Linked DNA regions of Nonomuraea sp. NBC_00507. The protein of the gene in region 1 interacts with the protein of each later gene in a pairwise test. Links are inferred from orthologs where the notes say so. Each region holds a gene or a part of one and is shown in the gene's direction. Other genes may lie near its edges.

The links.
Region 2: the proteins of OHA25_RS45950 (region 1) and OHA25_RS18315 interact in binary tests that used the Escherichia coli proteins (3 or more experiments, as listed by UniProt). The link is inferred for Nonomuraea sp. NBC_00507 from one-to-one orthologs.

What each region holds. Positions count from the first base shown.
Region 1 is NZ_CP107853.1:9,535,139-9,540,883, reverse strand. What follows is about bases 800-3,651. They hold OHA25_RS45950 (peptidoglycan D,D-transpeptidase FtsI family protein), read left to right. Parts: upstream 800-1,254; coding sequence 1,255-3,048; downstream 3,049-3,651. Other genes in these bases: OHA25_RS45945 (UDP-N-acetylmuramoyl-L-alanyl-D-glutamate--2,6-diaminopimelate ligase), read left to right, coding at 3,089-3,651; OHA25_RS45955 (hypothetical protein), read right to left, coding at 800-1,155. In the rest of the region: OHA25_RS45960 (hypothetical protein), read left to right, coding at 1-310; more of OHA25_RS45955, read right to left, coding at 316-799; more of OHA25_RS45945, read left to right, coding at 3,652-4,621; murF (UDP-N-acetylmuramoyl-tripeptide--D-alanyl-D-alanine ligase), read left to right, coding at 4,618-5,745. UniProt on the Escherichia coli protein: Essential cell division protein that catalyzes cross-linking of the peptidoglycan cell wall at the division septum. Required for localization of FtsN.
Region 2 is NZ_CP107853.1:3,636,140-3,643,627, forward strand. The notes cover bases 2,869-5,787. They hold OHA25_RS18315 (transglycosylase domain-containing protein), read left to right. Parts: upstream 2,869-3,236; coding sequence 3,237-5,339; downstream 5,340-5,787. Other genes in these bases: OHA25_RS18310 (Lrp/AsnC family transcriptional regulator), read left to right, coding at 2,869-3,119; OHA25_RS18320 (thioredoxin domain-containing protein), read right to left, coding at 5,374-5,787. Outside these bases: OHA25_RS18295 (M1 family metallopeptidase), read right to left, coding at 1-899; OHA25_RS18300 (RDD family protein), read right to left, coding at 946-1,386; hppD (4-hydroxyphenylpyruvate dioxygenase), read right to left, coding at 1,421-2,503; more of OHA25_RS18310, read left to right, coding at 2,634-2,868; more of OHA25_RS18320, read right to left, coding at 5,788-7,377. UniProt on the Escherichia coli protein: Cell wall formation. Synthesis of cross-linked peptidoglycan from the lipid intermediates.

The sequences.
Region 1 (5,745 bases):
CCCATCCGCGCGCCGCCAGCGCACGCCGTTCGTGCTGCTCGTCGTCGGGCTCATGTCCGGCGGCCTGGTCAGCCTGCTGTTGCTCAACACCATGCTGGCCAAGGACACCATCACCGACGCGACGCTGCGCGAGGAGATCGCGGTGGCGCGGCGGGAGAACGAGAAGCTCGAGCAGGAATACCAGCTCAAGACGCAGCCCGAAGCGATCGCCAAGCTGGCCGAGCAGCAGGGGCAGCAGCCCGACTGGGACAACGTCAACGGCTGGACCAGCGCCGGTGACCGGGTCGGCCGGGTGGACACGGAGCGGTGAGGGACTCAGGCGGCAGGGGGCAGGGTCCCGGCCGCGGCGCTGGCGGCGCCGGCTCTCAAGGAGGGCCCGGCGCCGCTCGTCGTACGCCGGGCGGCCCGGGACGGCCAGGGCGCCAAGGGGGCCCTGCCCGTTCTGACGGGGCCCGTTCTGACGGCGCGGGCAGCCCGCCGCCGCCGGAGAACCCGCCGCGCCGGCCACGCAAGCGGTCCGATCCCCTCGACCTGCCGTTCGGGCACGACGACGACGCTCGCGGGCGTCCCCCGCAGGACCCGGCCGACACGCCGGGAGAGTCCGGCGGCGCCCGCCGCTCCGACGCCGAGCGCCCCCGTTCGGGCGGCTCCGACCGGAGCCGGCAGGACCGCGCCGACCGTTCCGGGGCCGACCGTTCCAGGGCCGACCGTTCCAGCGACCGTTCCAGGAACGACAGGCCTGCGCGCGTCCGGCGGGACGACGATCGCCTCAGCGCCCAGGACGATGGCAGCCGCGCTCGCCGGGACGGCGCCGACGACGACGCAGGCGTCCGCAGGCGTCCGCGCGACGAAGCCGACCCCGCGAAGGGCCGCGTCGCTCAGGGCCGCGACGGCGGCGACCGTCCACGGCGTCCCTCCCCAGGGCGGGACGACCGGCTCCGGGGCCGCGTTCAAGGGCGGGACGAGCGCGTGCGCGGGGACGGCGGCCCGTCCGACGCCGCGGCGCGCGGTCCCCAGGCGCGCCGGTCCCGGCAGGGCGACGGTCCGCGGAGCCGGTCCCCGCAGGACGACGGCCTCCGGCAGCGGGAGCGGCGTGAGGACGACCTGCGCGGTCGCGACAGGCGTGAGGACGACCTGCGGGGCCGTGACAGGCATGGAGATGGAGACGGGCCGCTGCGCCGGACGCAGACCGGGGGTTCCCGGTCCGAGCAGGTGCGGGGCCGTGAGCGGGTGGCGGCGCGTCGCGGCGGAGACGTGCCGCCACCCCGAGGGCCCCGGCGCCCCCCCACGCCGCCGCGCCCGCCCAGGCCGCCGCTGGTGCTGCGGCTGGGCAGCCCGCGCAGGCGCATCAACATCGGCCTCATCGGCATGACGTTCGTGCTATCGATCTTCGCGGGCCGGCTGATCCAGATGCAGGGCCTGGACTCCAAGGTCTACGAGGCCGCCGCCGCGGATCAGCGCCAGCACACCGAGACCATCCCCGCCAAGCGCGGCTCGATCACCGACGTCAACGGCCACGACCTGGCCGTGACCATCGAGGCCCGAGAGCTGTCGATCGACCCGTCCAAGATCAGCGCCGACGTGCGCGGGAAGATCGCCACGATCCTGGCCAGGCAGCTCGGCAAGAGCGAGCAGGACATCGCTGCCAAACTGGCCAGAACGGACACCCGCTACCAGCGCCTGGCCACCGACGTCGACCCTGTCGTGGCCACCCGCCTGCTGCAGGCGGGCGTGCCGGCGTTGTCGGCCAAGAAGACCTACCGCAGGCTCTACCCGGCGGGCGATCTCGCGGGCAGCCTCGTCGGCTTCGTCGGGGACGAGGGCACCGGCCTGGCCGGCCTCGAGCGGACCAAGAACACGCTCCTGGGCGGCCGCGACGGCGAGCAGCGGGTGGAGACCGGCCGCGACGGCCAGCGCATTCCGATGACCAGCAGCCAGCGCACCGCCCCCGAGGACGGCCGGGACATCCGGCTGACCATCGACCGCGACATCCAGTGGGCCGCCCAGAAGTCGATCGGCGAGCAGGTCCAGAAGGCCGGCGCGGACAGCGGCACCGTGATCGTCATGGACGTCCGGACGGCCCAGATCGTCGCCATGGCCAACGCCCCCGAGCTCGACCTGAACAACTGGCGCAAGGCCCCCCAGTCCAGCCAGATCAACAAGGCCGCCGCCGACGTGTTCGAGCCCGGCAGCACCAACAAGGTGATCACCGCCGCCGCCGCGCTCGAGGCCCGTGCGGTGTCCCCCGGCACCGTGTTCCACGTGCCCGACCGGATCAGGTGCGCCGACCAGGTCCTGCGTGACGCCCATGCGCACAAGGCGGAGTCGATGACGTTCCGCCAGGCCATGGCCCAGTCCAGCAACGTGGCCACGATCATGGCGGCGCGGAAGGTCGGCAGCGCGCGCCTGTACCAGATGCTGAAGGCCTTCGGCTTCGGCGCCGAGCCGGGCGGCGGCGTGCCAGGCGCCGAGGCCGGCCTGCTGCCCGACTACAGGAAATGGTCCGGCAGCCAGAGCTGCACCGTCGCCTACGGTCAGGGTGTGTCGGTGACGGCGTTGCAGATGGCCAGCGTCTACCAGACCATCGCCAACGGCGGCGTCAAGGTCGAGCCGCAGATCGTCGCGGGGACCACGGACGGCGAGGGGAGGTTCGTGCCCGCTCCCGCTGGTAAGCAGACCAGAGTGGTGAGCGAGACGACGGCCAAAGAGATCACGACGATGCTGGAGGGCGCGGTGGGCGAGGAGGGCACCGGCCAGCTGGCCGCCATTCCCGGCTACCGGGTGGCGGGCAAGACGGGCACGGCCAACCGCTACGACGCCGAGCTCGGCCGCTACGACGGCTACACTGCCTCCTTCGCCGGGTTCAGCCCGGCGGACAAGCCCAGGCTGGTGGTGCTGTCGGTGCTGCAAAACCCGAAGAACGGCCACTTCGGCGGGCAGCTGGCGGCCCCCGTGTTCAAGGATGTGATGACGTTCGCCATCAAGAGCAAGAAGATTCCTCCCACAGGCTCCGTCGTGCCGCCGGTGCGTACGGGCGCCGGACAGTGACCAGGGAAGGTACGCTGCCGCCGTGCGTCCCCCGTCGTCTATGCGTCCCACGACCAGCCCGCCCCGCCCGCTGACCGGGCTCGCGACCATGCTCGATGCCGATTCGGGCACCTCGCGCTCGCCACACGCCGCCCTGACCGGCGTCACCATCGACTCCCGCGACGCCAGACGCGGGGATCTCTACGTCGCGCTGCCCGGCAGCCGCGCCCACGGCGCCGCGTTCGCCGCCGAGGCGATGGCCGGCGGTGCGGTGGCCATCCTCACCGACAAGGAGGGGCGCGACGCGGCCGTCGCCACCGGGCTTCCCGTCCTGATCGTGGCCGACCCGCGCGCCCTGCTCGGGCAGATCTCCAGCTGGGTCTACGGGCAGCCGGCCCATGACATCCAGATCCTCGGTGTGACCGGCACCAGCGGCAAGTCCACCACCACGTTCATGCTGGAGGCGGGCCTGCGGGCCGCCGGGCACCGGACGGGTCTGGTGGGCGGCGTCGAGATCCGCGCGGGCGACCTGCGCTTCCAGCCGACGCTGACCACGCCGGAGGCGTCGGTGCTGCACGGCCTGTTCGCGCTCATGCGCGAGGAGGGCGTCGGCGCGGCCGCCATGGAGGTCTCCAGCCACGCGCTCGCCCTCGGCAGGATCGACGGCGTCTACTACGACGTGGCCCTGTTCACCAACCTCTCCCAGGACCACCTCGACTTCCACAAGGACTTCGAGGACTACTTCGCCACCAAGGTGCGATTGTTCCAGCCGGAGCTGAGCCGCGTCGGCGTCACCAACATCGACGACCGCTACGGTCGTGAGCTGCTGGACCTGGCGAAGGTCCCGATGACGACGTTCTCGGCGCAGGGCGACCCGGAGGCCGCGTGGCGGGCGCTGGAGGTCAGGCTCGGCGCGGACGGCAGCGCGTTCCGCGTGGTCGGCCCTGGCGGCGTCGAGGCCGACGCGCAGATCGCGTTGCCGGGGCCGTTCAACGTCGCCAACGCGCTCGGGGCCATCGTCACCCTGGTCGAGGCGGGCGTGCCGCTGCAGACGGCCGTGCACGGCGTCGGCACGCTCATCGGCGTGCCGGGGCGCATGCAGCGCGTCACGACGGGCGAGGACGAGTTCCAGGCGATCGTGGACTACTCCCACAAGCCGGGCGCCGTGGAATCGGTGCTGCGGTCCCTGCGTACCGTCACCGCGGGCCGGCTCGTGATCGTGCTCGGTTGCGGTGGCGACCGCGATAAGGGCAAAAGGCCCATCATGGGCGAGATCTCCGCACAGTTGGCAGATGTGGCCATTTTCACGAGCGACAATCCCCGTTCGGAGGATCCGCTCGCCATCCTCGCGACGATGATGGAGGGAGCGCTCCGCGTTCCGCAGCACGACCGCGCTCATGTGATCATTGAGCCCGATCGCGCGGCCGCCATCGGCCTGGCGATCGCCGGCGCCGGGCGCGGCGACGTGATCGTCGTGGCAGGCAAGGGTCACGAGCAGGGTCAGTACATGTCAGGCGAGGTGATCCCCTTCGACGACCGGGAGGTGGTCGCCGAGGCGATCGACGCACGCAAGGAAAGCAGGAAGCACCAATGATCCCGTTGCCTCTGGCCAGGATCGCCGAGATAACCTCGGGCGCCCTGTCGGGCATGGCCGATCCCCGCGCGGTGGTGCGCGGGCCCGTCGTGATCGACTCGCGGGCCGTAGAACCGGGATCGCTGTTCGTCGCCTTCAGGGGCGCGCGGGTCGACGGTCACGACTACGCCGCGCAGGCGATCCGGGCCGGAGCCGTCGCCGTCCTGGCCACCCGGCCGGTCGACGCACCCGCGGTGATCGTGCCGGACGCCGCCGTCGCGCTGGCCGAGCTGGCCGCCGCCCAGGTCGCCGCGCTGCCCGACGCCACCGTGATCGGCGTGACCGGGTCGGCCGGCAAGACCAGCACCAAGGACCTGCTGGCCCGGCTGACCGCCCGGATCGGGCCCACCATCGCGCCGGTCGGCAGCTTCAACAACGAGCTCGGCCACCCGCTGACGGTGCTGCGCGCCGACGCCGGCACCCGGTTCATGGTGCTGGAGCTGGCCGCGCGCAACCTCGGCCACATCAAGGACCTGACCCGCATCGCGCCGCCGAAGATCGGCGTCGTGCTCAACGTCGGCACCGCGCACCTCGGCGTGTTCGGCGGCAAGGAGGCCATCGCCAAGGCCAAGGGCGAGCTGGTGGAGGCGCTGCCCCGCACCGGCGTGGCCGTGCTCAACGCCGACGACCCCTACGTGCGGGAGATGGCCGCGCGCACCGACGCGCGGGTCACGTACTTCGGGCGGGGCGACGACGCGGCGATCCGGGCCGAAGAGGTCGTCGTGGACGTCCGCGGGCGGGCCTCCTTCACGCTGCGCACCCCGTCGGGGGCCGCGCACGTGTCGCTGAAGCTGTACGGGGCACACGCGGTCGACAACGCGCTGGCGGCCGCGGCGGCCGGATACGAGCTCGGGCTGCCCGTCGCCACGATCGCCGCGGAGCTGTCCGAGGCCACGCCGCGCAGCCGGTGGCGGATGGAGGTCACGGACCGGGCCGACGGGGTGATCGTGGTCAACGACGCCTACAACGCCAACCCGGACTCCATGCGCGCCGCCTTCGAGGCGTTCGAGGTGCTGGGGCGGGGGCGGCGGCGCTTCGCCGTCATCGCGGCGCTGCGGGAGCTGGGCGACGAAGGGCCCGCGCTG
Region 2 (7,488 bases), 5.9 Mb from region 1 along the record:
AGCGCGTAGCCGGCGGCATAGTCGTCGACCACGCCACCGGTCGAGCCGAACGGGTAGGGCCCGAAGACCGTGGCCCAGTGGTCGGTGATCGTGGCGGAGGTCGTGTAGAGGCGATCGATCGAGGTCGTGAACCTCGGGTCGGCGGCCGCCAGGTTGGGGATGCCGCCGGGCGTGCTGCCCTGGCGCAGCTCGAACTTGCCGAGCGTGGCCGTGGCGAGGTAGGTCACCATCGGGTGCCGCTCCCGCCAGCGGTAGGTGGTCCTGCCGCCCGCGGTTGTGGGCTGCCCGACCATCTCGCCGTTGGCCAGGGCCGTCACCCCGGCCGGCACGGTGATCGAGAAATCGAAGGGGGCCTTGTCGGCCGGGTGGTCGTTGGCGGGGAACCAGGTCTTGGCGCCGTTGGGCTCGGCGGCCACGAACGCGCCGTCCGGCGTCGGCATGAAGCCGTAGGTGCCCAGGTTGGAGCCGTCCCCGGCCGGCTTCGGGACCCCCGCGTAGGACACCTTCACGGTGAACGTGGCGTGGTTGTCGATCGGGCGGGCCGGCCGCACGGTCAGCTCGTCACCCTGGCGGCTGAAGGTGGCCGGCGCGTCGTTCACGGTGACACTTCGCACGGTGAACCCGCTCAAGTCCAGGTTGAAGCTGGACAGGCCGTGCGTCGCGCCGGCCGTGATGGTGGTCACGCCGACCAGCTGCTTGCTCGCGGGTGTGTAGTCGATGGCGACGGCGTAGTGGGTGACGTCGTAGCCGCCGTTGCCGTCCTTGGGAAAGTCCGTGTCGCCGATGCCGGGCGCGCCCGGCAGGTGGTCGTTCGCCGAGGACGGCTCGTTGGCGGGAGCACAGGCCAGCGCGCTGACCAGCGCCGCCACCAGTGCCATCCCGCGCCGGTTGACATGCATAGACGAACGAGCCCCCTTCGTCACGTCACGTGAATATTACTCTGCGTCAGGCATTGACGACGACCGTCCTGGCGGCCTTGTCGTGCAGCGCCTGCTTGCGGGGGTCGAAGAGGATCCAGGAGAGGTCGACCAGGAGGCCGACGCAGCACAACCATTCGAGCGCCGTCATCACGCCCTGCCTGACCGCCACCTGTCCCACGCCCAGCTTGCCGCCGGTGTCCGGGACCACTCTGATGGCGAACAGCCTCTTGCCCAGCGTCTGGCCGTGCCAGAACGAATGCAGCAGCCAGAAGTACAGGAAGGCGACGAGTCCGGCCAGGAAGGTGTGTTCCACGGGATAGCGATCCCAGACGCCTCTCGCGCCGTCCCAGACGTAGTTCCAGCTGGTCCAGCTGAAAGGGGCCGAGATGATGTTGACGATGAGCCAGTCGAGGACGCCGGCGAACAACCGTCGCCAGCGTCCCGCCAGCCCCGGTGGCGATCCCATGAGGTCCTGATCGCCCCCACTAAGTCGGGACAAACTAAAGGTTGCCCCTGCGTTCCTGTTCGCGCTCGATGGCCTCGAACAGCGCCTTGAAGTTGCCCTTGCCGAACCCGAGCGAGCCGTGCCGCTCGATCAGCTCGAAGAAGACCGTGGGCCGGTCCTGCACCGGCTTGGTGAAGATCTGCAGCAGATAGCCGTCCTCGTCCCGGTCGACGAGGATCTTCCGCTTCTTCAGCTCCTCGATCGGCGCCCGCACCTGCCCGATCCTCGCGCGCAGCTCGGGGTCGTCGTAGTACGAGTCCGGCGTGTCCAGGAACTGCACGCCGGCCGCCCGCATGTGGTCGACCGTGGTCAGGATGTCGTTGGTGGCCAGCGCGATGTGCTGCACACCCGGGCCGCGGTAGAACTCGAGGTATTCGTCGATCTGCGACTTCCGCTTGCTGACGGCCGGCTCGTTGAGCGGGAACTTGACCTTGCGCGTGCCGTCGGCCACGACCTTGGACATGAGCGCCGAATACTCCGTCGCGATGTCGTCGCCGATGAACTCGGCCATGTTGGTGAAGCCCATGACGTTGCGGTAGAACTCCGCCCACTCGTCCATCTTGCCCAGCTCGACGTTGCCGACGCAGTGGTCGATGGCCTGGAACAGCCGGCCGTTCTTGGTGGCGGGCGGCGCGACCAGCGGCTCGGCGGCGACGTACCCGGGCAGGTAGGGGCCGCCGTAGTTGGCCCTGTCGACCAGCGTGTGGCGGGTCTCGCCGTACGTGGCGATGGCCGCGAGCTGCACCTTGCCGTGCTCGTCCTCCATCGTGTACGGCTCCGCCAGCCCCTTCGCCCCCTGGGCGACCGCGTGCGCGTACGCCCCCTCCACGTCGGGCACCTGGATCGCCAGGTCGATCACCCCGTCACCGTGCTCGGCGACGTGCCGCGCCACCTCCGTGCCGGGCCGGATCGAGGCCCGGAACTCGAACGTGGCGCTGCCCGACGTCAGCACGTACGCGGCCAGGTCGCGGCTGCCCGTCTCGGGCCCCCGATAGGCCACCAGCCTCATGCCGAACGCGGTCGAGTAGTAGTGGGCCGCCTGCTTGGCGTTGCCCACGGCGAACACGACGGCATCCATCCCGTTAACTGGAAAGACATCACTCATACCACCAACTCTCGATTTTCATGGACGAGTTGCGCAAGAGTTACTTCAAAGAGTGGACAATCTGCCTAGCCATCCCACGAAATATCGGGTAGTTCTGTGCAGTATGACGATCGACGATCTCGACGCCCGCCTGCTCGCCCTGCTGACCGCCGAGCCGCGCCTGGGCGTGCTGGAATGCTCGCGGCGGCTCGGTGTGGCGCGCGGCACCGTCCAGGCCAGGCTGGACCGGCTGACCGCCCGAGGGGTGATCACGGGATTCGGTCCCGAGGTGTCGCCCGCGGCGCTCGGCTACGACGTCACCGCGTTCGTCAGCATGGAGATCAGGCAGGTCGCCGGCCACGACCCGGTCGCCCATCAGCTGGCCCGCATTCCCGAGGTGCTGGAGGTGCACACGATCACCGGCGACAGCGACCTGCTCTGCCGCGTGGTCGCCCGGACCAATGCCGATTTACAGCGGGTCATCGACCAGATCGTCGAAGTCCGGGGCGTGCTCAGGACTAATTCGATCATTGCGCTCGACACCCCGGTTCCCTACCGAGTTATGCCTTTGGTCGCCGATGTTCCGCGTCGGGAACGGCGATCGCCGTAGTATCGCTAGGGGACGGGCACCATCTTCGATCGTTTACCCTTGACATTCGCCCAGCTTGCGGGGGTGGGGCGAGGCTTGACGAGGGGGTCGAGGGTGCAAGGCGGTGGAGGAAACGGAATGCGAAAGCGGCGGATTCTCCGACTTCTACTGATCATATTCGGCACCGGAATCCTCCTCCTGCTCGGCCTTTTCGCGGTCGCGTGGGCCATGACCCCCATTCCCGACACCACGCAAAAGCAGGCCACCGCGCAGGGGTCGGTGATCTATTACCGCGACGGCAAGTCCGTGCTGGCCCGGCAGGGCATCGACCGCAAGGTGGTCGAGCTCGCCAAGGTGCCCCCGCACGTGCGTCAGGCCGTCATCGCGGCCGAGAACCGCTCGTTCTACGAGGACGCGGGCGTCTCGATCAAGGGCACCGGCCGGGCCATCTGGTCCACGGTCACGGGGCAGCAGCTCCAGGGCGGCTCGACGATCACCCAGCAGCTCGTCCGCAACTACTACAGCGGACTCAGCCAGGAGCGCTCCGTCACTCGCAAGTTCAAAGAGATCCTCATCGCGATGAAGGTCGACCAGTCCAAGTCGAAGGACTGGGTGCTGGAGCAATACCTCAACACGATCTACTTCGGCCGCGGCGCCAACGGCGTCCAGTCGGCCGCCCGCGCCTACTTCGGCAAGGACGTCAGCGAGCTGACCGTGTCAGAAGGGGCCTACCTGGCGGCGGTGATCCAGCAGCCGAGCCGCTTCGCCGATCCCCAGGGCGCCGACCTGGCCGCGGCCGAATCGCGCTGGCGGTCGGTGATCAACGCCATGGGGCAGACGGGGGCGTTGACGCCGCAGCAGGTGGCCGCGGAGAAGTTCCCGGCGCTGGCGGCGCCGAAGAAGCCGTTCCAGCTCAAGGGCCAGACCCGATACATGCTGAAGCAGGTGACCGACGAGCTCAACCGGCGTGGCTACAGCGACGAGGACATCAACGGCGGCGGGCTGAAGATCGTCAGTACGTTCGACAAGAAGCTCATGGCGGCGGCCGAGCGGGCGGTCAAGGACGTGCTGCCGGACAACACGCCGAAGAAGGTGCGCACCGGGCTCGCGGCCGTCGATCCCAAGACCGGCGAGGTGGTGGCCTTCTACGGCGGCGACCCCAAACGCTACGACTACGACAACGCCTTCTCCGCCGAGGTGATGGCCGGATCGACGTTCAAGCCGTACACGCTGGCCGCCGCGCTGAACAACGGCTTCGACCTGTCCACCAGGGTCAACGGCAACTCGCCGCTCCGCGTGGCCTCCGCGGACAAGCCGATCCCGAACGACAGCGGTCGCTCGTACGGCCAGATCGATCTCGTGCGCGCCACCCAGAACTCCGTCAACACGGCGTTCGTGGACCTCGGCCAGAAGGTCGGGCTGGACAAGGTGGCCGAGACCGCGGAGGCGGCCGGTATCCCCGCCGACCAGCTCGAGCAGCAGAAGGCGGCCGCCTCGTTCCCGCTCGGCGTGTCCTCCGTCAGCGCCGTCCAGAACGCCTCCGGCTTCTCCACCTTCGCCAACAAGGGCGTGCACATGGAGGCGCACGTGCTCAAGTCGGTCACCGACGGCACGGGGCACAAGGTGGTCGTCAATCCGGTCTCGAAGCAGGTGGTCAGCGAGCAGGCCGCGGCGGACACGACGTACGCGATGCAGCAGGTCGTCAAATACGGCACCGGCACCGCCGCCCGGCTCTACGACCGCCCGGTGGCCGGCAAGACGGGCACCACGGACGATTCGAAGTCGGTGTGGTTCAACGGGTTCACGCCTCAGCTGGCGGTGGCGGTCAACATGTTCCGCGACGACAACGAGACCGTGACGATCCCCGGGTACGGCACGCAGTTCGGCGGGTCGCTGCCCGCGCAGATCTGGCGGGCGTTCATGACCGAGGCCATGGCCGGCAAGCCGGTGGAGGAGTTCCCCGAGCCGTCCGACTACGGCTACTCCTACGACTACTCGGTTCCCGACCGGGACGTGCCCCAGCAGGAATTCACGCCGCCGGTGAACCCCGACGAGTCGAACCCGCCGGAGCCCGAGTTCAGCGAGGCGCCGGTGACCGACCCGCCGGCCACCGAGGTCCCGGACGACCGGCAGGACAACCAGCCGGAACAGACCGCCCCACCGGTCACACAGCAACCCGAGCAGCCTTCCACGGACGCCGACACCGGCACGGCCGACAACGGAAGCCGCCCGACGGGCTGACCTTCATCGGTGGGGCCGCCCGACGGACTGATTCTCATTCGGCGGTGAGCTCCGCCCGAAGGGCGTCGACTGTCGTCACCGGCATCCGGCAGGTGAACCCCCTGCACACGTAGGCCGCGGGGGCACCGCCGACCGTTCCGCGGCCTTCGAGCAGCGCAGGGAACACCTCGTCACCGTGGACGAGCGGATCGCCCGAAGCGCCCCTGGTGGCGGCGTCGCCGGGGCCGAGCGCGACCACCAGGCCCGGCACGTCCGCCAGCAGCGCCTCGCGATGCAGCGCCGCCGTGCGCGGGTCGTCGGGCGCGCCGACGACGGCCACCTCGACCGGCCCGTCCAGCGCCGCCAGCGCCACGGCCAGCCCCCAGCCCGCGAACCTGGCGTGCCCTCTGGCCAGCACGGACACGGTGCCGAGCGCGCGGTGGGCGGCCTCGCGGTGGCGGGCGGAGCCGGTCAGCGCGCCGTAGGAGAGCAGGGCGCCCGCGGCGGCGTACTGGCCTGAGGGGGTGGCGTTGTCGGTGGGGTCCTGCGGCCGCTGGAACAGCCGCTCGGCGTCGTCCGCCGTGTCGTAGAAGCCGCCCGCCCCGTCGGCGAACCTGTCGAGCACGACGTCGAGCAGCGATCCCGCCAGCCGCAGCCATCTGGCCTCGCCGCTCACGCTGTACAGCGCGATCAGGCCCTCCGCCAGGTTGGCGTAGTCCTCCAGCACGCCGGCGTTCGAGCCCGGCCGGCCGTCCCGTGACGTGCGCAGCAGCCTGCCGTCCACCAGGTGCGTGGCCGCCAGCAGCTCCGCCGCCGCCGAGGCCGCCGCCACGAGGTCGGGCCGCTCGAATACTGCGCCGGTCTCGGCCAGGGCCGCGATGGCCAGGCCGGTCCACGAGGCCACGACCTTGTCGTCGCGCCCGGGACGCACGCGCCGCTCCCTGGCCGCGAGCAGCCGCTCACGGACGCTCGCGTAGCGCTCGGGGTCCTCCGGGTCGCGCGGTAGCTGCAGCACGGACGTGCCGTGCTCGAACGTGCCGGTGACGTCGAACAGCCCAGCCGCCCACCGGCCGTCGTCCTCGCCGAGGACCTCGCGCAGCTGCTCGGGCGTCCAGACGTAGAACTTGCCCTCCACGCCCTCGCTGTCGGCGTCCAGCGCCGAGGCGAACCCGCCCTCGGGGGTGCGCATCTCGCGCAGCAGCCAGTCGGCCGTCTCCAGCGCCACCCGCCGCGCCAGCGCGCCGCCGTCCGCCTTCCACCAGTGGGTGTAGACCCGCAGCAGGAGCGCGTTGTCGTACAGCATCTTCTCGAAGTGCGGCACGACCCATTCCGCGTCCACGCTGTAGCGGGCGAAGCCGCCGCCGAGCTGGTCGTACATGCCGCCACGGGCCATCGACTCAAGCGTCTTGCCGCTCATCTCGCGCTCGCCGGAGCGCAGCAGGAACTCCAGCACCATGGAGGGCGGGAACTTGGGTGCGCGGCCGAATCCGCCGTTCACCGGATCGTACGACTCCCGCAGGTTCCGGGCCGCCAGCGCCAGCGTCTCCTCGCCCGGCACCACCCCGCTGGGCAGCGTGGTGTTCGTGTTGAGCGCCTCCACCACCTTCGCGCCCTGCGTCAAGACCGACTCCCTGTCGCCCCTCCACACGTTGTGGACCTCGTTGAGCAGGCGCCGGAAATGGGGGCGCGGAAAGTAGGTGCCGCAGTAGAACGGGTGGCCCTCCGGCGTCGCGAACACCGTCATCGGCCAGCCGCCCTGCTGCGTCATGGCCTGTGTGGCGCCCATATAGACGGCGTCCACGTCAGGGCGTTCCTCGCGGTCGACCTTGATGTTGACGAAGTGCTCGTTCATGAGGCGCGCGGTGTCGGCGTCCTCGAAGCTCTCGTGAGCCATGACGTGGCACCAGTGGCAGGCAGAGTAGCCCACGCTGATGAGCAGCGGCACGTCACGGCGCCGGGCCTCCGCGAACGCCTCCTCGCCCCAGGGGTGCCAGTCCACCGGATTGTCAGCGTGCTGCAGCAGGTAGGGGCTGGTGGCGTCTTTCAAGCGGTTCATCATGACCTCCTCGCCTCACCCTAAACTGCCCATCCATCCCGCCTCCTGACCAGCGCCCTGTCCCTGGCTCCGCACCCCTGCCGGCATCGCCGGAGATCCCGAACGCCTGAAGGC